Regions from separate parts of the Marinomonas maritima genome, predicted to be linked through region 3. Evidence: predicted binding sites of a transcription regulator. Region 3 holds the regulator's gene; each other region holds the start of a gene.
The links. The regulator FNR, encoded in region 3, switches genes on or off when oxygen is low (the NO sensors DNR and NnrR bind a similar motif). The targets are predictions, from matches to a motif close to TTGATNTANATCAA.

Region 1: the regulator FNR is predicted to act here: its motif matches at 2,885-2,898, upstream of M3I01_RS06760 (cytochrome ubiquinol oxidase subunit I).
Region 2: the regulator FNR is predicted to act here: its motif matches at 4,699-4,712, upstream of M3I01_RS07050 (YdcH family protein).

What each region holds. Positions count from the first base shown of each region.
Region 1 is NZ_JAMZEG020000002.1:132,659-142,857, reverse strand. Features, by position in the region: gene cydB (cytochrome d ubiquinol oxidase subunit II) at 19-1,155, opposite strand; gene M3I01_RS06760 (cytochrome ubiquinol oxidase subunit I) at 1,157-2,731, opposite strand; gene M3I01_RS06755 (alpha/beta fold hydrolase) at 3,095-4,000, shown strand; gene M3I01_RS06750 (lysophospholipid acyltransferase family protein) at 4,046-5,881, opposite strand; gene M3I01_RS06745 (hypothetical protein) at 5,884-6,348, opposite strand; gene M3I01_RS06740 (YHS domain-containing (seleno)protein) at 6,360-6,800, opposite strand; gene M3I01_RS06735 (NRDE family protein) at 6,815-7,546, opposite strand; gene M3I01_RS06730 (hypothetical protein) at 7,549-8,103, opposite strand; gene M3I01_RS06725 (D-alanine--D-alanine ligase) at 8,165-9,298, opposite strand; gene M3I01_RS06720 (DedA family protein) at 9,295-9,876, opposite strand; gene M3I01_RS06715 (DUF1289 domain-containing protein) at 10,067-10,199, opposite strand, start outside.
Region 2 is NZ_JAMZEG020000002.1:195,148-205,346, forward strand. Features, by position in the region: gene M3I01_RS07035 (DUF938 domain-containing protein) at 1-549, shown strand, start outside; gene M3I01_RS07040 (methyl-accepting chemotaxis protein) at 1,346-3,037, shown strand; gene M3I01_RS07045 (hypothetical protein) at 3,568-4,257, shown strand; gene M3I01_RS07050 (YdcH family protein) at 4,378-4,638, opposite strand; gene M3I01_RS07055 (DUF748 domain-containing protein) at 4,961-8,224, opposite strand; gene M3I01_RS07060 (YbaN family protein) at 8,264-8,680, opposite strand; gene rnt (ribonuclease T) at 8,749-9,420, opposite strand; gene M3I01_RS07070 (flagellar protein MotY) at 9,516-10,199, shown strand, end outside.
Region 3 is NZ_JAMZEG020000002.1:789,653-799,851, forward strand. Features, by position in the region: gene tusA (sulfurtransferase TusA) at 1-69, opposite strand, end outside; gene M3I01_RS09725 (alpha/beta family hydrolase) at 138-722, opposite strand; gene hemN (oxygen-independent coproporphyrinogen III oxidase) at 906-2,276, shown strand; gene fnr (fumarate/nitrate reduction transcriptional regulator Fnr) at 2,300-3,061, shown strand; gene M3I01_RS09740 (adenine phosphoribosyltransferase) at 3,087-3,629, shown strand; partial or broken gene M3I01_RS09745 (transposase domain-containing protein) at 3,756-4,672, shown strand; gene M3I01_RS09750 (YfaZ family outer membrane protein) at 4,774-5,343, opposite strand; gene ttcA (tRNA 2-thiocytidine(32) synthetase TtcA) at 5,354-6,193, opposite strand; gene M3I01_RS09760 (SprT family zinc-dependent metalloprotease) at 6,313-6,831, opposite strand; gene M3I01_RS09765 (RecQ family ATP-dependent DNA helicase) at 6,822-8,588, opposite strand; gene M3I01_RS09770 (UPF0149 family protein) at 8,685-9,329, shown strand; gene M3I01_RS09775 (fused response regulator/phosphatase) at 9,352-10,199, opposite strand, start outside.

The DNA.
Region 1 (10,199 bases), 660 kb from region 3:
GCCCTACCTAACTAATCATCAATACAGAGAATGCGTGTTTTCTTCTACGTGCTTCTTGGTCAAACGACCATACATCACGAAATAACTCCACAAGGTATAAAGCAAAACGATAGGAACGAAGATACAAGCCACCACAAACATAATCATCATGGTATTTTCACTTGATGTTGCGTCCCACATAGTCAAACTCATGTTTGGATTGCTTGATGAAGGCATCAAGAACGGGAACATAGAACCGCCCGCTGTGACGATAATACCCGCAATACCCAGAGATGAACTCAAGAAAGACAAGGCACCCTTCTTCATCACTGCGGTCAATGCCGCACATAGCATACCAACAATACCAATAAGTGGAGCCAAGATAAGTGCGGGGAATTTGTCATAGTTTGCTAACCATGCGCCCGGCTGTACTTCGGCGGTTTTCATCAAGGGTGTCATGGCTTTGTTACCATCAATAACACTGGTAAGCACATAACCATCGATGCCGTAAGCCAACCATATGCCAGCGACAATGAACAAGACCGCGGCCAAAGTTCCTGTTACTGCGGTTGCCATAGACGCTTTACGATGTAGCTCCGCGTCTGTCTTCATTTGCAACCAAGCGCCGCCTTGTGTCATCAGCATCATCAAGCTAACCAGCCCACAAAGAATGCCGAATGGGTTCAATAAGCCAAAGAAAGAACCGGTGTAGGTTGAACGCAAGTATTGATCAAATTCAAACGGTACACCTTGTAACAGGTTACCAAACGCCACACCGAAAATGATAGGTGGAACAGCAGAGCCAAATACAATGCCCCAGTCCCAGCTATTACGCCATTTTGAGTTTTCTAACTTAGAACGGTAGTCAAAGCCAATTGGACGAAAAAACAACGCCGCCAACACCAACATCATCGCAAAATAGAAACCAGAGAAAGACGTCGCGTAAACCACAGGCCAAGCGGCGAATAACGCACCACCGGCTGTGATAAACCATACTTGGTTGCCATCCCAATGTGGCGCAATCGAGTTGATCATGATACGACGCTCAGAGTCTGTACCGCCGATCACTTTCAATAAGCTACCGACACCCATATCAAAGCCGTCAGTCACGGCGAAACCAATCAGTAGAACACCGATCAATACCCACCAAATGACTTTTAATAGTTCGTAATCCATCTTATACCTCCTGCTTTAACTGAGCAGTTTCTTGTTCAAGTGCATAACGACCTGTGTGCAAACTAGAAGGCCCTTGCTTCGCAAAGCGAATCATCAAATACATCTCGGCAATCAAGAACACGGTGTATAAGATTGTGAAGCCTGCAATGGTGATCCAAATTTCGGTGGCTGTTAAACTAGACACGGCCACATGAACCGGTAATATTTCACCAATGGCCCACGGTTGACGACCATATTCGGCAACGAACCAACCTGCTTCATTCGCGATCCAAGGCAGCGGCAAGCACACCATAATGAATTTCAAGAAAAGAGGATTTTGACCAATACGTCGACGTGCATTTTGATAGAAAGCCGCCGCAAATACGAAGAGCATCACAAAACCACAACCCACCATGATACGGAAAGCGAAGAACAGTGGCGCAACGTTTGGGATAGAGTATTCCACCGCCATGTCGATATCTTCTGACGATACTTTATTCATATCTTCATTAAACGCCGTGACTAACAAACCGTAACCAAGATCGCCTTTTACTTTCTCAAAGTTCTCTTTCACCAGTGGATCGGTCGAACCGCTGCGTAATTTTTCAAGCAATTGATTTGCATAAATGCCATTGATAATACGTTGACGGTTATGCGCTTTCAGCTCCTTGATACCTTCCACTTCAGTGTCGAGAGAACGCGTTGCAATGAGCCCCATTAACCCGGGAATCTTGATTGCATATTCGGTTTCTTCAAGCTCTTGATTTGGAAAGCCTATCAAGGTGAAATCTGCAGGGGCTTCCTGAGTTTCCCATTCTGCTTCTATCGCTGCCAATTTCACTTTCTGAACTTCGCCTAGCTCGTAACCTGATTCATCACCCAAAAGGATAACACTCAAGATAGACGCCAAACCAAACGCAGCCGCGATGGCAAAAGAGCGGCGAGCAAACGCAAGATCACGGCCCTTCAATAAGTAGTAGCTTGAAATAACAAGAACGAACATCGCGCCTGTGGTGTAACCCGCGGAGACCGTGTGAACAAATTTCACCTGCGCCACTGGGTTTAATATCAAGGCGCCAAAATCCACTAGTTCCATTCGCATGGTTTCATAATTGAATTCTGAACCGACTGGATTTTGCATCCAACCATTGGCAATCAAAATCCACAATGCCGATAAGTTAGAACCTAACGCGACGCCCCACGTCACCATTAAATGCTTTACTTTGCTCAGACGTTCCCAACCAAAGAAGAATAAGCCCACCAATGTGGATTCAAGGAAGAAAGCCATTAGACCTTCGATGGCCAAAGGCGCACCAAAAATGTCACCAACATAGTGAGAATAGTAAGACCAGTTTGTCCCGAACTGGAACTCCATCGTCAAACCTGTTGTCACACCTAACGCAAAGTTAATACCAAACAATTTACCCCAAAACTTCACCATGTCTTTATAGACTTGCTTGCCGGTAATCACGTAAACCGATTCCATGATTGCCAATAAAAAAGCCATCCCTAGTGTCAAAGGGACAAATAAATAATGGTACATAACAGTGAGAGCAAACTGAAACCGCGATAATTCCACTACAGCTTCGTTAATCATATGACTTAAACCCATTCATTTGACTGAAAAAAAAGACGTTTGCAGACACGTATTCCTTACGGAGTGTTCTTATTATCTAACGCCCACCGAAGCCCCAAACGATTTGAGACTTACTATAAGGTAATATTATGAGTGCAGTTTCGCTTTAAAACATTGCTTTAGATCAATATAAAGAGAGTGAAAGAAATAAGTAGGTAAAAAGACGCCCGATCACGCGTGAATACAATAGACGCCTAGCCATCCGTTAAAATGATAAGCACTTGTTTGTGCCTATAAAAGGTATAATCATTCGCAAATACATTACGCTACCCCATACACTAGCCATCTTTAAAATGGCCATTTTTACATTTTGGAGCCTAATCCGTGAAATTGATTTTGAACACCGCGCATTCCAACCTGACACTTTGCCTAATCGGTTTTTTTGCGATGGCATTAACCGCTTGTTCGATGCCAAAAGACATCGAAGAAAATAAAGAGATTGCTCAACAGGTTATGAATACACCAAACACCATTCAGAATCATATTCTGTATATGAAAGGTCCAAAAGGTGAATTTAAACTTCACTATGTGAACAGCGACCCGACCAATACACCCAGAGATACGGTCGTATTTGTGCATGGCACGCCTGGTGACTGGTCCTCTTTTGCTCGTTACTTCCAAAACGATGCGTTTAAAGGCAATTTTCGTATCATCGCGATAGATCGACCTGGTTGGGGCAAATCGATTCATTCAGGAAACTTCCCAGCGGCATTACAAACTCAATCAGATATGATCGGCCCGATGCTAAAAAATATTTGGCAACATAATGGGAACCAAAAAATCATTCTGGTGGGGCATTCTTTAGGCGGTTCATTGGTACCGATCTTGGCCGCTGATTATCCGGAATTTGTACGTGGCGTGGTCATTTTGGCAGGGGATTTAGAACCATCTCTAGCACAGGCTCGTTGGTATAATACTCTATTGGATTGGACGCCTAGTTTGGTCATTCCTGACCTATGGAATAACTCCAACATAGAAGTATTAGGGTTAACCAACAGCTTGGAATTGGCTCAACCTAAATTCGTTAAACTAACCACTCCAATTAGCCTTTTACAAGGCACGCAAGACACTTTAGTCGACCCTAAAAATGCAGAATACGCCACCCATTTGTTTGAAAACAGCGAGCTACACATTGAAATGATTGAAGGGGCTGGTCACATTATTAATCTACAACACCCAGATAAAGTCATAAAAGCCATTCGAGGCATGAACACACGCAGTTCGAAATAAACGTCCCTTATGGCTTTATGTGATTATGTATCTTGATGCGCCAACTTACGGTACAGAGTGTTCATCTTCTGGACTGTCTCCTACTAGGGTAGGGACTGCCAAATTGGCATCGGTTAAATAGGCTTCCGCCTCTGGGCGGCCCATGTATTTGGCCAAAATCGACACGGGAACGTCTTTTAAATTGACCACAATTAAGCCATCCAGTGAGTCATGAAAAGCAGGGTCTACATTGAAACACACCAATTTCCCATTCATTTTTAAATACTGACGAATCAACACAGGCAATCCTTTGCCCTGCTCCATTCTTGACAATATTTTCGACAACAAGGTGACAGTCGTCAATGCCGCTAACAGGTTAGGTTTCCAGAAAATATCACTGCTGCTTTTTAGCGGAGTAGAAGCTTTCACCAACCCCGCTTTTTCTTTATCGTAATGATGAATAGACAAGGTAGCCGCAATTAATTGACGAGATACATGACTATAGTCATTACTGATACTCACAGGGCCAAATAAATGCGTGTATTTTGGGTTTCGATGAGCAAACGTCGCAATGCCTTTCCAAAGCATCAGCAACGAATTTAAATTACGCTGGTATTTGGCAGCGACCACAGAACGCCCCATTTCAAGGCTATAATCCAAGGTATCGATAAAAGCTTGGTCATAATGAAATAAGCTGCGTGAATACAACCCCTCTAAGCCGTGTTCAGCGATGAGCTTATCCACCATTCCCATACGATACGCACCGACAACCTCTTTGTTACTCTTATGCCAAACAAAAAGTTGATGATAATAAAGATCGTATTCGTCTAAATCGCAGGCCAAACCGCTGCCTTCTCCCACCGCTCGAAAGTTTTCTTCTCGAATACGACCGATTTCCTGTATTAACTGAGGAATAGATTGCGTTGGCGCACAATACACACGGAACTCACCTTGCTCCAACAACAACATGTCAGCGGGCAAGTTAGCAATTTCTTCGTCTAATATGGTTGGGGCGATAGGCGCAATAATCGGTAAATCAGTATTTTCGTTGCGTTTTGCGGTTGTGTGAATTTGCTGTGGGCTCATCAAGTAGGTATTTAAACGCAGATAACTCACTAGATTTTGGCTACTCTCAAATTGACTCAATTCTGAAAAAGGAATCGCACTACCAATAGAAATATCGATCCGCGACGCTTTTTTATTCAATAACTCTCTGCCCAACAAGGCCGTGCGTAACAAAGGATGAACACGGCCGGCTTGATAAAACAAAGCACTGTTTTGTCCGTTAATAAAAATGGGAACCGTGACGGCTTGGCTTCGCTTTAGAAAATTAGCCACCGACTGGCTCCATTCTATGTCAGCCAAGGTTCGCTCTTTTTTAAAAGAAGTTCGCTTAGGGTAAGTCGACACTTCCCCTGCAGGAAAAACAATCAATACGCCACCGTTAGCAAGGTGTCGATGTGCATCACGAATCGCTTGACCATTGGTTCGTTGCGCTGACTTTCCGCCAAAGACATCCACGCCAATGAACAAGTCACTGATTTCGGGCAAGCGCTTAAGCAATTCATTGGCCAATACTTTGACGTCTTGACGCACTCGTCCAACCAAGTCGGCCAGTACAACACCTTCAATAGCACCAAGCGGATGATTTGCCACAATCACCACAGGACCATCTTGCGGAATATTTTCAACGCTGCCTTTAGCAATGGAATAATCAATATTCAACGCGTCAAGGGTGTAACGCATAAACTCAAAACTGGTCTGTCTACTGGGCCTTTGTTGGTACAATCGATCCAATTTAGCAAGCCCTGTTGCCCATTCAACAATAGATTCCCCGACGCCAAATGGCGTCACTCTTGGTAAACGAAAAGGACTGGGCAAACGAAAAGAGCTGTTTAGCATGACTAAGCCCCTTGGTTGACTATTTTATCAGCGATTTTATATAAGGTGCCCTGACGGTTTGTTAGATCGCGGATTGATAAAAAAGCCGCGCTCAACCAAACCAAACACGCCATACCAAACAACAAACCACCATCGTTACCAACAATGTCACCTACTTCGTTAAATTCCGGCATGACGATGCCAAGTGGCGTGAATAAATGGAAAATAATCGCGCCAGACATAATCCCCAAACTCATCAAAGCGCCAAGACCATGAACACGAGTAAACAATAAAATCACAGCAATCAGTTCTGCTGTCCCAATGATATAACCCCCATATTCACCGAAAAAAGCCAATCCAGACCAGTCTCCTAATACACCAAAAATATGAGTCGTTTCATAAGAACCGGTGAATTTAAAAAACAATGACTGCACAAAAACAAAAGCAATAAATACTGTCGGTACATATTTTAATAATGACTTTTTCATTCTTCTTAACCTTATTTGTTAATCAACGCTGGCCAGTTGGTATCTGCTTGTTTGATGTGTAAAGCCGGATCCCTATCCCACTTTTCTTTAACGTCACGGTCGTAATTCAAATAGAGCTTACCGTCGACAATTGCCCACTGAGTCGGATCTGAAGAAGCAAAGTCATTTTGTGCTGAAATAGCCCAAGCACAATACCCACCGTATTGTGGTGCGTATTTTTCCGGTTCCGTCAAAAACATATCTAAATGTTGTTGCGAAACAAAATACCAATCCGCATTTTTATATTCCGTTACAAACTTTGCATTCCCTTCGACAGGATGGTTATCAGTAAAATACGCCACCGTATCGTAGCCATTAAGTGCTTTGCTGCTAAAAAAACCGGTGTAAATAGCATCTTGTGCATAAGCAATACTGCTCAAGAAAAAAGTCATAAAAACAAATATACGTGTCATATCAGCTCCTAGTTTTAACTCACTAAAGAAATGGTGTTGGGTAAATGGTACGCCAAGGCGGCCATCGTTTGCGGTGACAAATGAGTACAAGGTGACCCCGGTACATAATTCATTTGCATACTGTCTTTGGATACTTGAATACGCGTAAAACTAACGGTTTGAGCATCGTCTCGATGCATACAAACCGACATATGCGAATGCTTTGGATGATGCTGAGAATGAAACATCAATAACGCCTCGGTGTTTTTTATTGACTCACGTTCGTAAGCCGATTGCCGATACTCTGATACGCTGTCTAACGCCACCGCAGAAGAAAAATGCGGCGATACAGCATTGCTAATGCAAGCCTGCTTTCCATCCCATTCAAACGACCGCACCTTGCTATTCTCCAACTCAAACGCCAGTAAGGTAAAAGGCGCAAACTGTTCAAGGGTAAGCGTGCCAAAATGCGCTTCAACCTGTGCTAAACCCGCTTCACTCGATAACCGTTTGAGCAATTGCCCCCGACTAATGAGCTCACCTTCTGGTTTTGTACCCTGATAATTATTTAACAAGCACAAAGACAACCCGTATTCATTCAAGCTAATCCAGCTTCCTTGTCCAACTGGGTCAATTGGCATCAAAACGTGTGTATCTTGTTGAAAAAAAGATTGTGGTGCCAATGCGGGAGCACGTGTTTTTTGCTCGTCTCGATTGAAAAATATTTGGTAGCCTGAATCGTCAATACACCAAGAAACGGAACACATCGTTATTGGCCTCGTAAAAAAGAAGCAGTGGCTGGTGCGATACCAAAGTCAGCCTCAATGGGCTTATTCATCAAATTCGCCGTGACTTTCACCATCGCAAAGTGATGATTAGCATGAAGCGCAGCAAAGGTAATTTCACGCTCTAACGTAGACGACATAAAACATGTCTGCGTATGCGATAACGCGACCTCTGTCACTAGGTTTACGCTTTTTTTAAGCTCTTTTTCAGATAAGCCCATTAGCCAATCCGTTAACTCTACAATTTCAGACTGAGCAATTAACCGTGATGTTTCTACCGCATGACCTCGACGTCGTTTGTTATAGTCAATCACCATATCCGCTTGATATATTGCCTGAAAAACATCTAACCAATGACGAAAGTGCTCTCCTATAGAACTGGTAACATATGGCTTCACTGACGCTTTATAATCCTCATCATCCAGCATATCCAGACATCGAGACGCTTGAGTAAGTACTTCTAGGCAGCCCTCAATCGCTGACGAATGAACAGCGTTACTCGTCGCTTGGTTCTCTGTCTTCTTTAACACCGAATGCATAATGATTGCCTTTACTATTCTTGAGATAATTCATTGAGAGGGTCAACGTGAGCTCACGATATCAATCTGTACTTGGGTAGTGTTGTATCAACGCTTTTTCCTCTCTCCATGCCTTTAATAACGCACGAATAGTGGGTGTTTTAATTCCGCGTTTTTTCTGTAACGCGCCAATATCAAACAGGATTCGATACTGTTTTAATAAGGTACTAAAAATATCCAAAAGCTTGGTATGTCTGTCCCATATATGGGTAGCTTCGCTACTCGCACCGTTCATTTCTAAAATGGAAAAATTCTCCCCCGCCATAAAGGATTCTATGTCAGCGAACTTAATGTCCAAACGGCCATAATAGTAGCCATCAACGTCCGCTAGGATGTCATCCAATTTACGAGTCAGCGCAGGGGTAATGTATTGATTACCATTGCGGAAAATAGAGCCGCGACTATGACTGCCGGCAAAAGCGAGCGGGTATTCGGTTCCGGCTTCAGGTATCCAATCCAGCTTTTGGGTATGACGAGGAAAATACAAATGTGTTAATTGACCAGCACGAGGGCAACGTTCGATTAGTTGTCTCAAACTGTGCGTTCCATCGCCAACTACACTCGGTGTGTACTTTAAAGTAATGGAAATAATTTCACCTTCTTTTCGACCTGGGTAGCGCACATAAAACACACCAGCTTCAGCTTGGTAAGGCGCTTTTCGCTGTAATAAAAACCGAGCAGATGAAGGAAAATCTTGAATATAATCATGAAGCTGCATTTTAGATTGCAGCAATTTAACGCCTACACCTCTGCAGCCCAAATCAGGCTTAGCAACAATGGGAAAAGACAAGGCTGCCGAGTCCATCGCTTGCAATGCCACGTCTAACTGACTCACTAAATCCTCTTCGCTTTTTGTAAGCGTAATAAAAGGTTCAATCCATTGTTTTGCTATGGGGCCGGCCAAGTTTAAGATATCAGTTTTAGATTCGCCCACCATCCCGCTCAGTTTAATACTTGGGTTCGCAATGAGCGGCAAACATACATCGCCATGACGAAGGCCAAGTAACAAGCTTTGCACAACAACAGGAGCATAAAAGAACCAACTGGGCATAAACTCATAAGGCGAAATACTGGCCTTTTCATCGACTTGGAGTAGTGGCATACCTGCGTTGATTTTATTGGGCTCGATAAACTGCCCTCCTAGCATAGAGCTCATGACAAACCTCTTGAAAAAGACTTATTAAGAAAACGGTTTATAAAAAACAAAAAAGCAAATGCCACAGGAATAAGCCCCCATTTAAATTCTGATAACAACATCAATACATGGCTTCCTAAGAGATAAATAAGTGTGAATACCAACAGTGTCCAAATCGAAGAAGCGAGAAGGACGGCACTTAAAAAGAGAGGAAGTGGAACAGGAAGAAAACCACTTAACGTAAACCCTATGGTACGTAATCCAGGGATAAAACGAATAATAAAAAGATTTAGGAAGGCTCTTTGCTGCAAATTACGCTTAACCCGTTTATAAGACACATTGGTTAACGCTCGATAACGTAACCACCGTATTCTTCGGGTATAACTGCCCAAAATGTACAATCCAAGATCTCCCGTGACAATGCCAATAAAAATCGCTAGCAAGGCAAAACTAGGAGGCAATGACCCTTGAGCAGATAAGATGGCCGCCGTTGCAATGGCAAGGTCTTCAAGTAAGTAAGACAGTAATACAATACCAATACTTAACAACGCAAAAGACGCCGAACCCGATACTAGCCATGTCTGAAATTCTAAAATCAACGTTAAAGGCACCCACAAACTTCATCCCAAACTTGGTAAAATCCCAAGCACTCTCATTCTGTAACTATAGGTTAGACGTTGATGAAAATCGATTTATTACAGTGGGAATAAAAAAAACTCAAAAAGAACTTAAATACAGCTTGCGAAGAAAGAGTCTTGCACTAGAAGAAGGGAGTGAAAAGAGTCGATATTATGAATGGGGACGTTGCTTTTTACGTAATAAACAACGGGTTAATATGTCTTTTTTTTGATTTTGGGTTGATTGATGCCAGTCCATAATTTCTGTGATGGTACGATAGCAACCAACACAGACGTCATCAGTA
Region 2 (10,199 bases), 590 kb from region 3:
AAACAGCCTATTCTTGAACAGCTTTCTGTGCATTTTTCAGATCGCAAAAACGTGCTTGAGGTGGGTTCTGGTACGGGTCAACATGCGGTATTTTTTGCTGAGCATTTACCTCATTTGATTTGGAATACCAGTGATATGTTTGATTACCACGGTAGTATTCAAGCTTGGATGGCTGAGGCGACGTTGAGTAACCTTGTTTCACCTATCGAGTTTCACTTTGGTAAAAATGATTGGCCGAGCTTAGATATTGATAGTGTATTTACGGCGAATACCACCCATATTATGCAGCGTAATGATGCACAATTGATGATGAAAACGATCGCGGCGAATTTAAAGTCGGGCGGTATATTTTGTCAATACGGTCCAATGAATGTGAATGGTGAATACACCAGTGAGGGTAATCGAGAATTTGATCAGCACTTGAAAGAAAGTGGCTGTGGCGGTATTCGCGATGTGGCTGAGTTGGTTGAATGGGCGGCTGGGATGGAATTGATAGAACAGGTTTCAATGCCTGCGAATAATTTTTTGCTGGTATGGAAAGTTGCTTAACTTCCTATCTCGTTGTCTTTGATAAGAGCCGCTGATAAAGGCTAGAGCTACCACTTTTCATACGATTGAAAATGGGCTTATAGAAACGAAAAATGAATTTTGATCTGATGGAATAGAAATTCAAGAGTAGAGTACTAAGTGGATGGAAGTCATATTAAGTGAGCTGAGAGCATAACAAATGTCCTCGTACTGAACGACGCGTTGGACTGGTCTTGGATGATGAAGTGGTTCAACGATATGTCGTGATTTTTTAAGCGACTCTTTAATTCTGCTTTAGTGTGTTTGTATTCGCGAAGGCTAAATCTACCCTAAAACATTTCTGCCGATGGATAGCATATTACTTCCACTCAATGTACATTGGGTGCTCGATCTGTTTATTTATTATAGCTAAATGGGGCCAGATGAAAATACGCTCTAATTTTCATCTGGCCCCGAAAGTCTAGAAATTCTCCTGTTTTATTGTTAGACAAGCCATTTTACGGTTTGGACAACGTCACCATCGAAACGATTTGTCACTCACTGCAGAACGACTACAAACTGGGTATCTTGATTCTAGTTAGTCATGTTGCTAGCCGATAAGGAAAGAACGCTCGAATCACCGAGCTTTAAATTACCCTCTTCAATGTGTCTCTAAAAAAGAAGGTTAAAGGAATATTTTTTACTTTGCTGATCTAGTTTATCTTATTTTTGTAACAAAAAAGAACATTATGCATACCGTATAGAACTGTTCTTAATCGTTGTTCTGTATATAATTTTTGTTATGGAAGATTAAGCTTCTATTGAATGAGAGAATTTTATGCTAAGTAATTTAAAAATATCACACAAAATAGCCATGTTGACATTGACTCAAATTATAGTGATTGCGTCTCTTGGTTGGATGGCTTTGTCACAAATGAAAAATATTGGTAAAGAGATTGATGATATTGCAGAGATCGATGTTCCCTTAACAAACATGCTTACCAAAATAACCGAGAACCAACTGCAGCAAGTCATTTCATTTGAGAGAGGCGCTTTTGAGGCCAGCTTAGTATTGGTTGGAAAAGGAAAGCAGGAAAGTGTTCTACGTGAGATTGAAACATCAAAAGCACTGTCTGCGGCTATTGAAAAAAAATTACATGAAGCAAATGGATTAGTTGACGACGCAATTATAAATGCACAAACCCAGTTTACTTCAGAGAAGTTCTCTGAATTTAGTAATGTATTGAAAACTATAGAAGAACATTATGTCACTTTAGATCATGAAACCGTGACGATAATGAATAAAATCAAAAATGGCGAATTACTAGAGAACATTGATCAGATTCATTTACTTGAAAAACATCAAACTGAATTTGATCACGAATTATTGGACGCGTTACATCAACTCCAAAAGTTCACTGCAAACTCGGCGAAGCACGCAGAAGAATATAAATTAAACGCTATTTATATGATTACGGTAGGATTGTTTATATCGATTTTGATCGCTGTGTTATTGGGTACTTTGATCGGACGGACAATTACTAAACCAATTATCGAATTGAAAAACCAGCTAGAAGCAGTATCGAGTGGAGATGGTGACCTTACAGTACGTCTTAATAAGACCGGTAAAGACGAAATCGCGTCTGTTGCTCGTTCATTTGATAGGTTTGTAGAAAAATTATCGGTAATAATGCTTCAGGTAGGGACGTCTAGCACCTCTTTACAAGAATTGTCTAAGATTTCTGTCGATCTGATGAATCAAAATGAGAAGAATATACAAGAGCAAGGCCATGAAACGGAAATGGTTACTCATGCCATTACAGAAATGAGCCTTGCAACAGATGAAATATCACAAAACACGACTAAAGCGTCAAGTATTGCTGAAAAAGTAAAAAATAGCGTTGAACAGGGTAAAAATAGCGCTGTGACAACACAAAGAATCATCAGTGAAATGGCTGAAGAAGTGTCTAAGACATCTAATGATTTAGAAGTTCTTGCAAAAGAAACAGACAACATAGGTACTGTTTTAGAAGCGATTCAAGGTATTGCTGAACAAACCAATTTATTGGCACTGAACGCAGCAATTGAAGCCGCTCGTGCAGGTGAAACAGGTAGAGGTTTTGCTGTTGTAGCGGATGAAGTTCGTACCTTAGCGCAGCGTTCTCAAGAGGCGACAGTGAGTATTCAGACTCTAATTGAAAAATTACAATTGGGTGCGAAAGACGCTGTTGCGAGTATGTTAGCTGGCAATCAGAAAACAGAAGAGTGTCTAAAACACAGTAATGAAACGGTTACCGTGTTTAATGAGGCATTTGATGCTGTGAATAGTATTTCTGACTTGAACATACAAATTGCCGCTGCGGTAGAAGAGCAATCTCAAGTGGCTAAAGATATTCATGCGAGTGTTGGTAATATTCAAGAGATCTCGGTAAATACGACAAAAGGCACACAAAAATGCTCTGATACGAATAACAGCATGGCGACCAGTATTAATGAACTGAATCAAAGTATAAATCAATTTAAAATATAGAACGTTCTACTGCTTGTGAAGGCAACACTTCCTTCACAAGTAGTGACTACAATTACATTCAAAATTTCTAAATGACTCCTCTTAATAGCCTAAATTACTGATGAAAATATGTTGATAAGTAATTTCAATAAATCAATAAGGGAACATACAACAAAGTCGAATTGACGTATCTTAATTTCTTAAAGTGTCTTTTCTACGACTTAGGGAATGTGCGAATAAGTCATATCTTTAGCTTCTGTGAATAAATAATTACATGAAGTATCAACTAGATAGAGTCGTCACTAAAACGTAAAAACGACTTGTTCGCAGCATCCCTAAGTCAAGGTTTTCATACTTTAATTCTGCTTTAGTGTGTTTGTATTCGTGAAGGCTAAACCTACCCCAAAACATTTCTGCCGATGGATAGCATATTACTTCCACTCAATGTACATTGGCAGTTCGATCTTTTCATTTATTAAGATCAACATTGGCTATTTACAGAGCCTAACAGCGTTATCCCTGCAATATTGGCGTTCAAATAGGAGTGCTAGATGCAAGCTAAGTTTTCCGTTCAAATTGATTCTTTCCATAAAATCAGCAAGATTCAAAACGCGTGGTCCAATGAGGATTATCGTGCCCTCATGAGCATTATGGATTTTGACGATGATGTCGATGTCATGGAAGCGACTGAACTCAGAGAGATGTGCATGATGTCGCTCAATGACCTTGAGCCTGCTGACGCGGCAAAGGCAGTGTTGACACATTTATTTCCTGAATTGCCAAAAGGTAAGATAGAGCAAATAAGTCACGATATGATTGATGATCGCTCGTGGGAAGAGTATCCAGATTGTTTGTTTCATGAGCGCTTCTTTAATGCTTATGCGTTATTACGAGAAGCGTTTAATGGGGTTTTCGCGAAACCGGCGGGTGTTGAATTGACCATGACTGTGACAGCCGCACACGATGAAGATATGACGATATTTGATGAGTCGCTAGAGTCTTCTATCGTGCGTTTATTAGCCAGTGGGCAAGGTGATGATGCTTTAATAAATCGTCTGTACGAAGATCAAATTCAAGGAACGCAGTTCCCTGAAGCGCCGGGTATCGTATGGCGGTTGAAGCAGACAGCCGATGCAGGATTAACCCGTCAATTTAGCTTAATCAGTTCCAGTTTTTGGATGGAAAATTTCGAACAAGTCGACGGTTTTAAAGCGGTATCTCATGCCGATATAGATGATTAGATTTTTTTGGTCACCTTGATTGGTTCGTGTGTGATAAGGCTGATAGTTTAAAAGAGAGTAGGTAGGACGGAATTGGTTCTGTTAAAAGATGACGATTAAAACAGTCCTACCTAAGGAGGGTTACGCTTTTTCGGCAGCGAGTCTTGTTGCTTTAATATAGCCTTGAAGCGTGTCTTTTAACTGTAGACGTTGTTTCTTTAATTTCTCTTCTTCTAACGTAGTCGATGGGATAATTTCCTGCTCCCGTTTCTCTACTTCTTTTGTTAGATGATTGTATTCGTCGTAGAGCTTTTTGAAGTGAGCATCGTCCATTTTTAACTGGTGAATGTCTTCTTTATACTCTGGAAATTCGTTGATCAAACTATGGTCTTCGATTGGCATATTTGCCTCCTGTCTTTGTTTGCTTTCATCTTAGGATAGTCTAGTTAAGCCTATCGTCTCTTGATGCTTGTCAGGCTTTTTACTATTTTATTAAAAATAGTAATGGCCTGTTTATTCGCGTTTTCAACGACAAGCTTTAAGTCTAGGCAACACTTCATTTTCTGTTGGTTTTCTTGGTTATTTACTGACAAAAAAAAGCCGTGGTAGAGTTTTCCTATCACGGCTTTTTTTGTAGATCGTTTATGGCTTCAGCTATTTTTCTGAAGTGGCGCGCTTAAAGTGCTGTCTTTAAAGCAAAGTCCCATCTCTAAAATAAAGAGTCCTAGAAATTTAATTCGACTCTTGGTTGGCTGGATTTTGATAAATCTATTTCTGGAGAACAAAGGTAAATGCGTGACGAGCTGATGCCTTCCTTAACTAAATGATCTTTTAAGTAGTGTGCTCGTTCTTGTGCAAGATTTTTTGCTATGTCTTTTGCTGCGTCGTCAATCGAGACGGGTGGATTATCAAATCCTAAGTCAAGATAGCTTGCGACGCCACAAGCTTTAAGCTGGCTGTCTTTTTTGTCTTTCATTAAGGCGATAAGCTGTTTTATAAAAACGTCTTGCGATGCATTCAGGTTGCTTTCTTTGGCTTCAAATAACAGTGGTTCAACACGAATTTTTAGCAGTTGATCACCTGCAAATTGTGCGATGCTGATCACATTCGCGTAAGGCACAAAGGTTTGCATTAAATAGCTACTGGAAGCCGTAAATAGGGCTTTACGCACAGGCAGGAGTAAGAAGTCTTGCCAGCCAAACTCAGGATTATCGATGTCGCCAGAAAGGGGAATGTCTAAATCAATATTGTTTTTACTGTCTTTTAAAATGCTCACCGCAATATTAAGAGGAATGGCGCCCGCTTTGATGACAGAATTGCTTTCTTTGCGTCCTCCTAAATCAAACTCTCTTAATAGAATATGAGAGTTACCATCCAATACACCGTTTTCTGCGTCGAGTTTTAGATCCAAGTCCAACTGCCCAGAATCGATTTGATAGCCCAAAATATTGGCAATATAAGATGAGTAGGGCGGCAACTCCGCTTCTTTAATAATCAATTCACTCTTCATAGTGAGTTTGTCGGCCAGCGGCCAAATGGTGATGTCGCTTTGTAATATGGCGTATTTCCCATTGCGGGCTCTGAGCGCCAATACAGTAGCTTGATCTTTTTTCTTGGTATTGAGTTTTCGTAATGACAGAGTCTCTATTTCTAATGAGCGTAGTAAAGTGGGTGAAATGCTTTTGTCTTGTACATTAATGCTGGAGGTGCCTGTTGTGTCATAGGCTTCTAAAATGACGTAATACGGCGCCTTAAACGCTGGATCTTGCTTGTTAATGGTGCTCTTAACATCTTTTTCTCTAGGTGTGCTTGAACTTTTTAGTGAAGGTTGCGACGCTTTTTGTTGATCCGCTTTTATAAATACAAGATTTTCTAGGCGCTTTTGTTTGTCAATAATAAGGTTCACATTGACTGAATCTGTGGCGATGGTGTTGATACTGGCACCATCTTGGTTTGCTTCTACTTCGCTTATCTTGATACTGCCAATATGGCTTAGCGCTGGTTGCGGTTGTTTGTCGTTTGTATCTGAAAGTGTTTGAGACAAGGTTAAGTCAGCGATATTTAATTGAGCGAATTTGATGTCAAACGTTGGGTCTTGTTGGGTGAACGAAAGACCACTAACGTCTGCGCTCTTCCAAGATGCTGCTCGTTTTTCATTGCTTAACAGACTGTCGAGTAATTGACTTGAAAAGTTTAGGTTAACGCCTTCTAAAATAGATGGTTGCTGATTTTCTTGCTTAACGTTTAATTGCTCTGCAGTGAGTGTTGCGACACCCAGTGAAAATTGTTTTCCGTCAATTTGAGTGGCTTTTAAACCATTAATATTGATGTCTAATTGCGTATTTTGAGCCGTGATGCTATCGCCTTCCTTTCTCACCGAAAGGGTATTAGACAGATTGAAGACGTCATAATTAGCGGTGTTGCCTGCTTGTCGTACCGATAAATTATTGCTTTGTATGTCAGCGGTTAGCGACGCTGTTAGTGCTTCTTGCGGGTCCATAGCAACGGTTAAATTACTTAAGCCAATCTGTGTTGTTCCGTTTTCTACCGCAAGGCTATCGAGTGCAACAGACACGTCAGTCATGTCTATTTTGGTTGTGGTACTTTTGGCCGTAAGGCCCAGTGCATCACGCGTTATGTCCAACGGCGTATTTATGTTCAGTTGACCATATTGTATTACTTGTCCCGTTTGTGTGAAACGAGACTGTTGTGATTGGAGTTCTAGTGTCCCAATCACGGACAATAGATTGGCAGATACGAATTTAATATTAGATTGTGTCAGCTTTAGCGAGGTTGATTGTGTCGCAAGACTGTCTGTCTCGTTTAAATTTAGACCGAGTGCTTCCACTTGCGCCTCTAAATTTAAATTATTTAGCGTCAATGTCGGTTCGCCATCAAGCACATCACGTTTTATATCAAGCGGCGCTTTCATGCTTAATAGGCCAAATTGCATCACTTGGTCCGCTTGTGTGATGTGTGACTGTTCTGATTGAAGCGCTATCGCCCCAGTGATGGACAATTGATTGGCAGAGATATACTCAATATTAGATTGTGTCAGTGTCAGTGAGGTGGATTGTGTCGCAAGGTGATCTGTTTCGTTTAAATGCAGATCGAGTGCCGCGACTTGCACCTCTAGATTTAGATTGTTAACTGAAAATACTGGCGCGTTATTAGCTTGTTTTTGATGGAATTGGAATTTTCCGGCTAGATTGAATTGTCCTTTGCCTTCATTAAAGGGCGATGGTAAAAAATGATGAAAGCTTTCTATTGGGAGGTACAGGTTTTTTATGCTGATATCGGCATTGGCTTGTTCGGGCGTGTAATCAAAGTCGCTATTGATGGATAAGGATGCTTGGTTAACCAGCGCAGACAAAGCAATATTTCCTTTCCAATTGAGTTCATGGCCTGATAAGCCCTTGATAGACAGTGACGACAAGCGGAATGTATCTGATTCAACAGGTTTCGTTAAATCCTGCTGGCGGGATAAATTTACCTGACTGTCAGTCACGGTAATGGCAGGCAGTTTTATTTTCCAAGGCGAATGCGTTGGAGAAACGTCTTCTTGTTTTGTATCGTCGGCTTTGGGTTCGTTTTCTGTATTTTTTGCAAGATATTGAGCGGTATCAATTCCGGCGACAATCCAATGGTTTTCTTGCTGGGCAACGAGCAGGTTTAACCCTTCTATCTTTGCTTCTGATATGTGTACGGTCTTAGTTAGCAGTGGCAATATTTCCACTTCGAAAATAGCGCGTTTTAGTGTCAAGGTGTCTTGGGTTTTGTTATTGATGGTGATGTTTTTCAAATCCACTTTAGGTGGAAAAAAATCAACAGACAGTTTGCCTATAGAAGCGTCTTCGCCTTGTTGATGAAAGTAAGCGATTAGATAATGTTCTGCAACAAACGGCGTCGCCAGCCAAAGCGCCGTGATTAATCCGGTAAGAACCGCGAATGGGTAAAAGACAAAGTTTCGAAAATACCGGCGTTTCATTGTGTTCTGCCTTTTTAAAGATTGTATCCGTGGATAGGATTAATGGGGTTTGTCTTCTACGTTTTTTTGCTTTTCAGTGTGTTCAGTATTTTCTGTACGTATTGGCATTCGTAGTAAGTAAATACTGACGGCTACACCGACAGTTACAAGTCCAATGGTTGCCCACAAACGTGAAACAATAAACATGGACACGGCCATGCCTGCCCACATAAAAAAGATGGCGCGATTTCTTGATCGTTTAGGGATGCCATCAGAAGATTGCCAATCACGAATAATCGGACCAAAAAGTTTGTGGCCAAGTAACCAAGCGTGGAATCGTTCCGAGGATTTGGAGAAACACCAAGCCGCTAGTAAAACAAGTGGTGTAGTGGGGAGTAATGGTAGGAAAATGCCAATAATGCCAGTAATGAGGGAAAGCCACCCTAACATCAATAATAAAATTCGCTTTCCTTGCATAGTGAAACCCACCATATGGATAAAGAAAAAACGAACCTTAAAAAATAAGGCTCGTTCTTAGTGTGGCGCTATTTTCCAGAATGAAAAATGGCGGCCATGTCATCTTCTTCTACTTCATTTTCGATCAAAGGCCAGCCCCCAAGGCGTTTCCATTTGTTCACCATTTCGCAGAATAATTCAGCGGTTTTCTCTGTATCGTATTTCGCTGAATGTGCTTCAGTATTGCTAAAAGGTATTGACGCGGCTTCACACGCCTTAGCTAATACTGTTTGTCCAAACACTAAACCCGCTAAACTAGCTGTATCAAAGCTAGAGAAAGGATGAAATGGGTTGCGCTTAATATCTGCTCGTTCAATCGCCGCATTCAAAAAGCCATGATCGAAAGCGGCATTGTGGCCCACTAAAATGGCGCGCTTACAGCCCACTGATTTTAGTTCTTTCCGAACTTTAGCAAACATTTGAGTCAGCGCTTCCCCTTCTGGTATATCTTGTCTATCCGGTGCAAAAGGGTCAATACCTGTAAAGTCTAACGCTGCTTTTTCGAGATTAGCGCCTTCAAATGGCTTGATCAAAAACTCTAAGGTTTCATAGATATATAAGTCGCCATTTTCATCCACTCGCAGGATACTGGCGGCCATTTCTAGTAAAGCATCGGTTTTTTGATTAAAGCCTGCGGTTTCTACGTCGATAACTACCGGTAGGAAGCCGCGGAATCTATCTTTGATTTCATGGTTTGACAAAAGAAGGTCCTTAATTCTGCCGCTTGATCAACAGTGACGTTGTACAATAGGATCGGATCATAACACAATTGATAATGCTTGAACGAGATGTCTAAATGGGAATTACCCAACAACTTCTAATTCGCACTACACTTTTATTGACTGCTTGCACTTCATTTGGGCAGGCAACTGCATTCACGCAATACCAATCAGGTATTTCGGATTCTGAGTGGTTACTTTCGGGCGACATTTTTTCATGCAGTTTAACGCACCCCGTTCCTCATTACGGCGAAGGTCACTTCATTAAAGAAGCGGGCGAGCCAATGAAATTCATTCTGCAACCAAAGAATGAAAAACTAGGCCCCGGTCAGGTGTATATTATTTCTCAGGCACCAGATTGGTCTCCTGGTGTAAAACCAGAAACATTAGGTATTCTCCCTTACCCTGGTTATGGACTGACGGTTGAAGTCGGCGGAAAAGTGGCCGAGAGAATGCTGACCAGCTTGGATAGAGGGCGTCATCCCGTGGTGGCAGGAACTGCTTGGGAAAACAGTCGAGAGACTATCGAAGTGGGCTTGTCGAACATCAACTTTGCGCCAGCGTACAGCGAATTTCGACGTTGTTTGTCTAGCTTACTGCCAGTGAATTACGATCAAATTGCGCGAACAGCGGCTTTATTTCCGCTTAATGGTGTGAATCTCACGGATCGAATTAGGGCTCGCTTGGATCTTGTTGCTTTGTATGTTTCTTTTGATCCCAGTGTTGGGTACATTTATATTGATGGTCATACCGATGCAATT
Region 3 (10,199 bases):
AACATGCAACATCATTACAGGTTCTGGGCACAGTAAATCGGTTGCATCAAGTAGAGCGTGGTGTTCCATAGTCTTCCTCTCAATGTTTAATAAATAATTATCTATTCAATGAAAATATTCAAAGCTTTGTGAGCCATTTAAGTGTTTGCTTGTAACCAGTTATGAGTGCTAGTTGCCAATTCTGAAATGGTGTCGTTTATTGTTCTACCGTGTTTTTTCAGTGTTTTAAAATCATGATCGGCGCCTTCTACCCAAATAATTTCAACAAGGTTCGGTAGCGGTTGTTGGCTGACCCATTCATAAGAACCGAGCTGATCTCTTGTTCCTTGAATAATGAGACATGGAACCTGAAGTTTTGATAGGAAAGACAATCTATTTTTTTCGGGCTTACCTGCTGGATAAAAAGGAAAGCCGAAACAGACTACCGCTTTTACCATAGCAAGCTCTGTTAGCTGCGTCGCTACTCGTCCCCCCATTGATTTGCCACCGACAATACAGGCTTGTTCATGTTTAATTAAATCACTGTATTCGGGAATCAGAGTATTGAAACGAGGTGGTGGTCTTCTTTTGCCCGACTGCTCCTGCTCTTGCATGTAGGAAAAAGTGACAGGAATGACAGTGTGCTTTCTTTGCTCTGAAATTGCCTCACAAAGTCGCTTTAAGAAAGGGTTATTGTGACCTGCACCTGCGCCATGAGCGATATAAAAAGGGAAAGTATTCATGATGACCATTTTTGAAAATGGTATTAGATCAGATTCGAGAAAGGGTTAGAACCTTGGTGGCTATAAAACACAAGGTTTTTCATTCAAACTTTCTTAATCGGGGTGGTAATCATTGATTTAGATCAGAAGATTACACGCAACAAAAGAGTACACTCCTATTAGAAATTTTAATAGGAACACACCATGATCTGGGACTCTTCACTTATTGGCAAGTACGACTTATCTGGACCTCGCTATACTTCTTACCCAACTGCGCCACAATTTGACTCAACGATAAATAAAATAGCTTTGATCGATAAAATGCTAATGCCATCAGAAAAACCGCTTAGCTTGTATTTCCATATTCCTTTCTGTGCCCACCTTTGCTATTACTGCGCCTGCAACAAAATTGTGACTAAACAGTATGATAAAGGTATCGAGTACGTTGAACTCTTGGGTGAGGAGATGAGACTGCGCAGCCTTATGCTGGATCGCACAAGAAAAGTAACGCAGTTGCATTTTGGCGGAGGTACGCCGACCTTTTTAACAGAAGAGCTTATTAGGTCGTTGTTTAGTGACATAAAGCAGCATTTCAACTTGATTAACGACGGAACTCAAGATTACAGTATCGAAATTGACCCGCGTGAAATTACGCACTCTAAGCTTAAATTACTAACTGAAATGGGCATTAATAGAATCAGTATCGGCGTTCAAGACTTTGATTCTAAAGTTCAAGAGGCTATCCATCGGATTCAACCTATAAAAATGGTTGCCGATTTGGTTGGCTATGCAAGAGAGCTAAATATTAAGTCTATAAACTTCGATCTAATCTATGGCCTACCCTATCAATCAATGGAAGGTTTTAGGGCGACGTTAGCGGATGTCGTCGCGTTATCGCCAGAAAGAATCTCTCTTTTTAATTATGCTCATTTGCCAGAACGGTTTCGATCTCAACGGCGCATATTGGATGAAAGCTTACCAGCACCAAGTATGAAGCTTGATTTGCTAAAAATGAGCATCGAATCTTTAATTTCGGCCGGATATGAATACATTGGAATGGACCATTTCGCAAAGCCCAGTGATAGCTTGGCCAAGGCACAAAAACAAGGGCGATTACAGCGCAATTTTCAAGGTTACACTACGCACGCTGGTACAGATTTAATTGCTTTTGGCGTCTCAGCTATTAGCGATTTAAGTGGTACTTACATGCAAAATTATACGGATCTTTCACATTATAGGAGTAGTATTGAGAAAGGTCAGCTCGCCATTGCCAAAGGGTATATCAGTGACGTGGATGATCGGATACGCCATCAAATTATCATGACGTTGATTGCTCAATTTGAATTAACTACAGCACTCATCGAGCAAAAATATAACATTAGCTTCTTTGAATATTTCGCCGAGGAGGTAGACAATCTAAAGCCTATGATCGAAGATGGCATGGTTGAAATTGATTATTATGGAATGCAGGCCACGATTAAGGTTACGGAACGCGGCAGATTGCTTATTCGCTGTATTTGTATGGTTTTCGATAAGTATCTAAGTAGCACCATAAAATACTCAAAAGTAATTTAAAAATCGAGATCAGGGAGATTTACATGTCAATGGCACACACGCCGTCACGATTTAATAGTCCACTCACATCGCAGTGCCAAAACTGCAGTTTGAGTGCGTTATGCCTACCCATTGCATTAGCGGATGAAGACATCAACAAACTAGATCAAATCATTGAGCGTAAAAAACCTCTAAAAAAAGGTGAGTTTTTATTTCGTCAAGGGGATGCCTTCCACTCTGTTTATGCCGTTCGTTCCGGCACCTTAAAAACGTTTAACATTACGTCTTATGGAGAAGAACAAATCACAGGCTTTTATTGCCCTAGTGAGTTAGTCGGTCTTAGTGGAATTGACTCAAATAAGTACCCTGTTTCAGCAAAGGCTTTGGAAACAACAACAGTATGTGAAATTCCATTTAGTCACTTAGAAGACCTTTCTGTTCAGATCCCTTCTTTAAGGCACCAATTATTTAAAATAATGAGTCGTAAGATTTCTGATGATCAGCAAATGATGGTTTTATTGGGTAAAAAGAATGCAGATGAAAAAGTGGCATCTTTTTTACTGAACTTATCTAATCGGTTTAAAATACGTGGTTATTCGGCGTCATCGTTTCGTTTGTCTATGTCTCGTGGTGAGATAGGGAATTATCTTGGTTTAGCGGTTGAAACTGTGAGTCGTGTGATTACACGATTCCAAAAAAGTGAATTAATACACGTCGATGGCAAAGAAATCGAAATACTCAATTTTCCCGAAATGCAAAAACTCATTGGGGTTGCTAGCGATTGTGGTAAAATTGCTCGAATTTGATTGATATATTGAGGCGCTACTAGATATGCTTTACGACGATTTTTATGTTAAATCACTAATACAAACTGTAGAAGACTGGCCAAAAGAAGGCGTTAGCTTTCGTGATATTACGCCTATTTTTAGCGACCCTAAAGGCATGAGGATGGTGGTAGACGCTTATGTTCATCGTTACATATCCACGGACATTTCTCATATTGCTTGTATTGATGCTCGCGGTTTTTTGATCGCGGCAGTATTGGCTTACGAGCTGCAGAAACCTCTTATTTTAGTTAGAAAAAAAGGCAAACTTCCAGGTAAAACCATTTCACAGAAATACGCTTTAGAGTACGGTGAGGCGGAATTAGAAATTCAAGAAGGCGCAGTAAAGGCTGGAGATGAAGTGTTGTTGTTTGATGATTTGATTGCCACTGGTGGTACGCTTTTCGCGGCGATTAAGTTATTGACTAAGCAAGGTGCAAATATCAAAGAAGTCGCAGCGATTATTGACTTACCAGACCTTGGCGGAAGTCAGAAGTTAAGAGACAGTGATATTCCTGTCTTTAGCCTGTGCGCCTATGATGGAGAGTGATTTTAGTTAACATCAAAATTATAAAAAAGGTGGTCAAGGTCTAATTACGTTCACTTAAGGGTTGAATTTAATGGAGTAGCCTCAGAAAATCCGATTAAGAAAGCTTAATCGGATTTTTTTGTGTCTATTCAGCAGTTACTTCTTAGCATCGATGAACTTCATGTATTCTCAGGTCACTCGACCTTCACTCTGAATATTCCAGTTCCGTATTAACTCTTTCTTCAAGCGCAAGCATCAGGCACGACGCTTACCGGAAGATCAAGTTCTTTGGTTAGTCTTGGGTGTGGCTCTTTTTCGGGATGAAGCGATCGAAGAAGTCGCGAGATGCTTAAATATTTTTTCAGAAGGGTTGGTGGCATCGGAGCAGCTCCTTACCAAAAGTAGCGCATCTCAAGCAAGGTAGCGACATGGTTTGGTGGCTTTTCCATCGAACAGGTGAGCATTGGGCCAATGAGCGATTTGCTCAGGATGATTGGCAAGGGCTGTAAGTATTTGATTGATGGTGTCATTTTCGCACCCCGGATACTCCAGAGTTACGAGAACACTTCGGTAGCGCTAGCAATTGTCTAGGAAACTGGGTCCATGCCACAAAAAAAGCCAGTCTGCCCGAATTATAACGTTCAAGGTAAAGCCAAGATGGTACTGACATCACTTCCTATCAGCAACTACCCTGCTGACAAAATTGCTCAGTTGTATCATCGGTGATGGAAAATTGAACTGGGATATCGTGACATCAAATCTTCCATGTTTAACAACGTCATTATGTTGCGCAGTAAGAAAGTCGATTGAATCTATCAAGAAATGTGGGTGATGTTACTGGCATACAGCACCGTGCATCGAGAGGTGAGTCATGCGACGGCACATGTTTAACGAGCGATTTAAAATGGCGTTTACTTTTATTGCTTCCAGCTTGATCGTGATGGCAGCGGCTAAGCCAGAATCGAAGACAGGAGTGCGTCTTAAGGAGCTTAAGGTCTGGAGTGTGTAATTTATTTCTGGAACGAAAGAAAGCGAGGCTTAATCGATCTTGCTTGGTCAAGTAATCAAAGACGAGATATCCGGTATCTCGTAATGCTGCTCCGCTTAAGTGAGCAGCATTAGGCCAAGGCCACCTTTTTTATTTTTAGTCGTTAACGCAGTGCAATTAGAAGTCTACTGTTGCCCCAATAGCGAATCCATTATTTACCTCTTTGCGAGTGCCGATCTTATTTTCATAAACAATTCTTGTCTTGCCATAGCTGAGGAATGCTCGGGCATTTCGCATTGTCATGTATTCGGCACGAAGTTCATAAACATACATATGATCTAAGTTAGTTAAAGACAGTGATTCTGGAGCGTAATACAAGGAGCCAAAGATGCTCAGACGGTTTGCTTCAGGAATTGTATAGCGATACCAGCCACCTAATGCAATAGCAGCTGAGACATCGCCATCATCTTTTAAATCAGCATATATACCATATAAACGAACACCAAGGCCAACTTGCAAAGGACCGTTAGTATCGGAATCATCTATCCCCAATCCAAGATATCCAGCGGTCACGCTTTCATCTTTATCATAGGAAAAACCAGCGTCTACACTATACGTCCCCATGTCAAAGCTTGCATCACCTTTTACGGTTTCGTTTGTTAATGCAACACTAGCTGTTGACGCGTTTACTAGAGATGATCCTAGGATACCGGCTGTTAACAATAGTGTTTTATGTGTGAGGTTCATTTCTATTATCCTATAATGAAATAATATTTAATCGATCAAAGGCCGCTGGCGACTGCTTTAACCCTTTAAAATCAAATAATTCGTTGTCTGCTAAGTGCGATGGAACGACATTTTGAATAGCAGTAAACATAGTTTCTGTTCGTCCTGGAAACTCTTTTTCCCATTTTTGTAACATGTCTTTAACAACTTGTCGCTGTAGATTTTCTTGGGATCCACAAAGATTACAAGGAATAATGGGATACTCCTTCATAACAGAAAATGTCTCAATGTCTTTTTCTTTGCAGTACGCCAAGGGACGAATAACGATATGTTTACCATCATCGCTTAGAAGCTTCGGCGGCATGGATTTCAATTTGCCACCAAAAAACATATTTAAGAATAACGTTTCAAGAATGTCATCTCTATGATGGCCAAGCGCTATTTTTGTCGCCCCAATTTCTTCCGCGAAACCATACAAGGACCCACGACGCAAGCGAGAGCACAAGCCGCAGGTGGTTTTACCCTCAGGTACAATCTCTTTCACGATGCTGTAAGTGTCACGCTCTAGAATATGAAAGTCGACTCCTATCTCTTCCAAGTAAGCAGGTAAAATATGCTCAGGGAAACCGGGTTGCTTTTGATCTAAATTGACCGCAACGATGCTGAAACGAATCGGTGCGCTAGCTTGTAGGTTTCGTAAAATCTCAAGCATAGTGTAAGAGTCTTTACCACCGGATAGACACACCATCACTTTGTCGCCTTCTTCAATCATGTTGAAGTCAGCAATAGCTTGGCCTGTTAATCTACGAAGGCGTTTTTGGAGCTTATTCAGCTCAAGTTTTTCTTTGGGTTTATTCGATAAGTCCATCATATATACGCTTTAAACAAAACGTACTCATATTACTATAAATGAAGGCAGAATCGCATATAAAATGAAGAATATACGACAAAAGCGTATAAAAAATTGATTTTTTTGCTTTTTGTAGGTAGTTACTTATTTAGACCTACAAATTGTAATGTTGAGCGGCATCCTCTGCAAACGTATTCAACGCCATCTTGAGCTCTAGTGTGGCGCCGTTTACTAAAGTGGTGTTTTTGACAGGAGCAATGATACTCATAAGATTGCTTTTGAGGAGGTACATCAAAGGAATGAGTCCTACTTGGCCTAATGCCATAAACTTTCAGCATAACCGCTTGCCACTCTTTTCCGTGAGGTCTCACCGTATCGCCATAAATCTGATAAACAATGATATGGGCCACCTCATGGGGAACTACCGTACTGACAAACTCGTCTGGGTTTTGTTGGTACATAAAATGATTAAAGCGCAGTTCATTCTTTTGTAAATGAGCCGTACCGGCTGCCTTCCCTCTTTGTTTTAGGTTGCAAGTTGCGGGGATAAATTCATGACCAAAAAACGTGTTTGCTTGGTCGAAACATACATTTGCTTTATCAATAATGATGTTTAATGCATCATAATCTGCCGCCATATTTTTAGACGTCATAGGCATAATGTACTGGCCTCTTTTGGATTCGATTCGTGAATAATTTTCATCAAGCTTTCGGAAAAATCAGCCACACTCTCTTTTGAGAGCCCAGTTAAGCGACTTAATGAAGCAATAGAGTTGGGTTTATGTAAACAAATTAACCTAAGTTGAGTGTCGCTCAAATTTATTTTTCCGTATTCGTATTTCCACGCCAAAATCTTGTGCCACTTAACCTTGTCTAACGCCAGTTGATCTTCCTGAAGTGCTGGGTAATAGTATTCGCTTGGAATAATAATTTGTGTTTTACCTTGTAGTACACTTCGTGATTTTTCAGTAATTTGCACTGTGAAAGCACTAGACATGCCGATTTTGATGTATTCATAGGCGATTAAGTGACGCACAACAGACTTCCATTGTACTTCGTTTAGCTCCTTGCCCTTTCCAAATAATGGGAGTAACTCCGCCCTGATGGCACTTACGGCTTTGGTTTTCTTTCCCAATAAAATTTGGATGAGTAATGCAAATGGCTGTAAGCCTTTCGTATGATAAATCAGTGACAAAAACTTTTGGCTGGTTGTTGTCATGTTTTGTTCTGATTTTGTAGAAAGACAGCGATCACAGTGAAGGCAAGCGGGAATGCTTTCATCAAAATGCGACAGTAAATTTTGTCGCCTACAACCGCGCCCTTCTAAGATTTGAAATAAGTTGCCTAAGTGTTGAGTTTCTTTCTCTGCTACTAAAGGCTGTGAAGCGGCAAGCTGCTGAGCTTGTAACATATCTTGAAGGCCATACAGCAAAAGTGATTTTGCTGGTTTTCCATCGCGACCAGCCCGACCCACTTCTTGAAAATACGATTCTGGGTTATTAGGCAAGTCCAAATGCACAACAAATCTTACATGGGCAATATCGATACCCATTCCATACGCTGTAGTTGCGACCATAATGGTGCCATATTGCTCAGCAAAGATTTTATGGTTTCTTTGCTTATCTTTTTCTGTCATTGCTGCGTGGTAGCTCAAACTCGGTAGTCCTAAATGGCTCAACCAGCTAGCAATTTCTTCTGTTTTTTTTCTAGAGCGACAATAAATAATGCCAGTTTCGCCTGGTACTTCATGATGCAGAAAATACAATATTTGTTGCTTGGCTTTTCTTTTTTGTGCAATTTGAATATTAATGTTGGCGCGATCAAAGCTGTTCTTCATAACAAGGCAGTTATGAAGTTGTAACGACTCTTGAATGGAGGTAATGGTCTTTTTATCGACTGTTCCGGTAAGCGCGATGATAGGAACATTAGGAAAAAAAGCTTTAAGCTGGCCTAATTGGCTGTACTCTGGCCTGAAAAAATTACCCCATTGAGAAATACAGTGAGCTTCATCAATGGCAAAGAGAGCAATATCAAAACTATGAAGAAAACCGATGACGGAAGGTTGAACCAGTTTTTCTGGAGACAGATACAGTAAATCAATGTGTTTATGTCGTAATGCCCAAATAAGATCATCTTGTTCGCCAGGGTTTAATGTGGAATTAAGAAACTGTGCACTAATGCCCTTTTTATTCAATTCATCCACTTGCTGAGACATAAGAGACAACAAAGGGCTGACAATGACCGCGACACCATTTCTAATGAGTCCAGCCGCTTGGTAAACCAGAGATTTTCCGCCGCCTGTTGGCGCCGCGAGCAAAACGTCTCGACCAGAACATAATGCGTCTATTGCTTCTTCTTGCAGTGGACGATATTCGGTGTGGCCTAAACGGGAAAGTGTACGTTTCTTTAAGTTCATTTGGGAATTATCCCTTAACCACGCACTTTCTGCATCGATTTTTCACCTTCTTTTCGCTAGAATCGGATACTTAATCTGTATTAGGGAAATATCTACATGGCACACCAACCTCTTGATGATCTTGAATTAGAGACGTTAGAAAGTTTTTTGGAGTCGGATCAAGTTCATGAGGAATGTCAAAACTTTGTTATGACTCATGGCTTCTTAACGGCATTGTCTATTTGTCCTGTTAGCACTGCTGAGGAGAAGTGGTTGCCCGTTATTTTTGAAGACACACCAAAATTCGAAAGTGAAAAACAAGAAAAGCAAATACTTCAGTACTTATCACGTCTTTTTATTGATATTCAAAAAGAGCTGGAGTCTGAAGATGGCTTTATGATCCCTTGTGAGCTAGAAATGGGGCAATCTCCAGAAGAGTTGAGCGAATTGCAAGAATGGGCCTCCGGTTTTATGGAGGGGGTGTTTATGACCGAAAGCGCTTGGTTTGAGTCTGAAAAAGAAGAAGTGGTTGCCGAGTTGTTGCTACCTATTATGGTTGCTTCAGACTTATTTGATGACGAAGAAGTGATTGAGATTAGAGCCAGTGAAAAATTGACTAATTCTTGTATTGCTCAGATACCAGACGTCTTAACGGATCTATTTTTAGTGTTGCGTACTGAGCCTGAGAAAAGACCTTTTCCAAAACCTCAGCAAAAAGCACAAGGCAATAAAAATAAGAAAAAAGGTGGTAAAAAGTCTTAGCATTATAGACAGCCTGCGGCTCTTATTGTTGCAGGCGTTCATTCCTCAGTGCGACAAGCGTGATGTCGTCAAGCTGCACCGATTCACCTCGGTACTCGGTGAGCTTTTTTTCTGTCATTTTTTGCGCCAAAATTAGACTTTTTTCTGAGTAAGAACTTGAAATTAGTTTTTCCACCTGATCGTCTCCAAGCATCTCATCATGACAGTTTTTAAGCTCTAAGACGCCGTCTGAAACAATTACCAGAGTATCATCCACATTCAATTTGTTACTTTGCAAATCGCCTTCAAATTCGTACGCAGGAAGAATACCTAATGGCATATGATTCGACCGCAAATAGTCTATAGCGCCACAAGCTCTTCGAATCAATGCATTGGGCATTCCCCCTCCCCAGTACAGAATGTCACCGTTTGGAGTCATTAATATTAAGTAGCCTGCACAAAACATGTAATCGGGCAAAATGCTGAATAGTATTCTATTCATCTGCCCTGCGAGTTCATTTACATCAAGTAAATCATCAACGGCGTCAAAAAAAGCATGCATGACGGGTAATGCACCGATAGAAGCGGGTAAACCATGTCCTGTAAAATCGCCTACAAAAATTAGGCGAGCACCGTCTGATCGAGTTTTTACTAAGGCGAGATCGCCATTAAAACTAGCAGCTGATAGTCGAGTAATAACAACATGCTCAGAGTTGTTTTCGCTGCGCGTCTGAATGTGATCAAGAACATGGTGGGCCATTTCATGTTCTCGTTCTATCATCGTTTGATAATAAGTGAGCGCTTTATTTTTGCGGTACATTTCTTTCATTAATTCGACATGGCGCATGTGCGTTTTTAGTCTAATGTTGAAAAGAACTTCATTAAATGGTT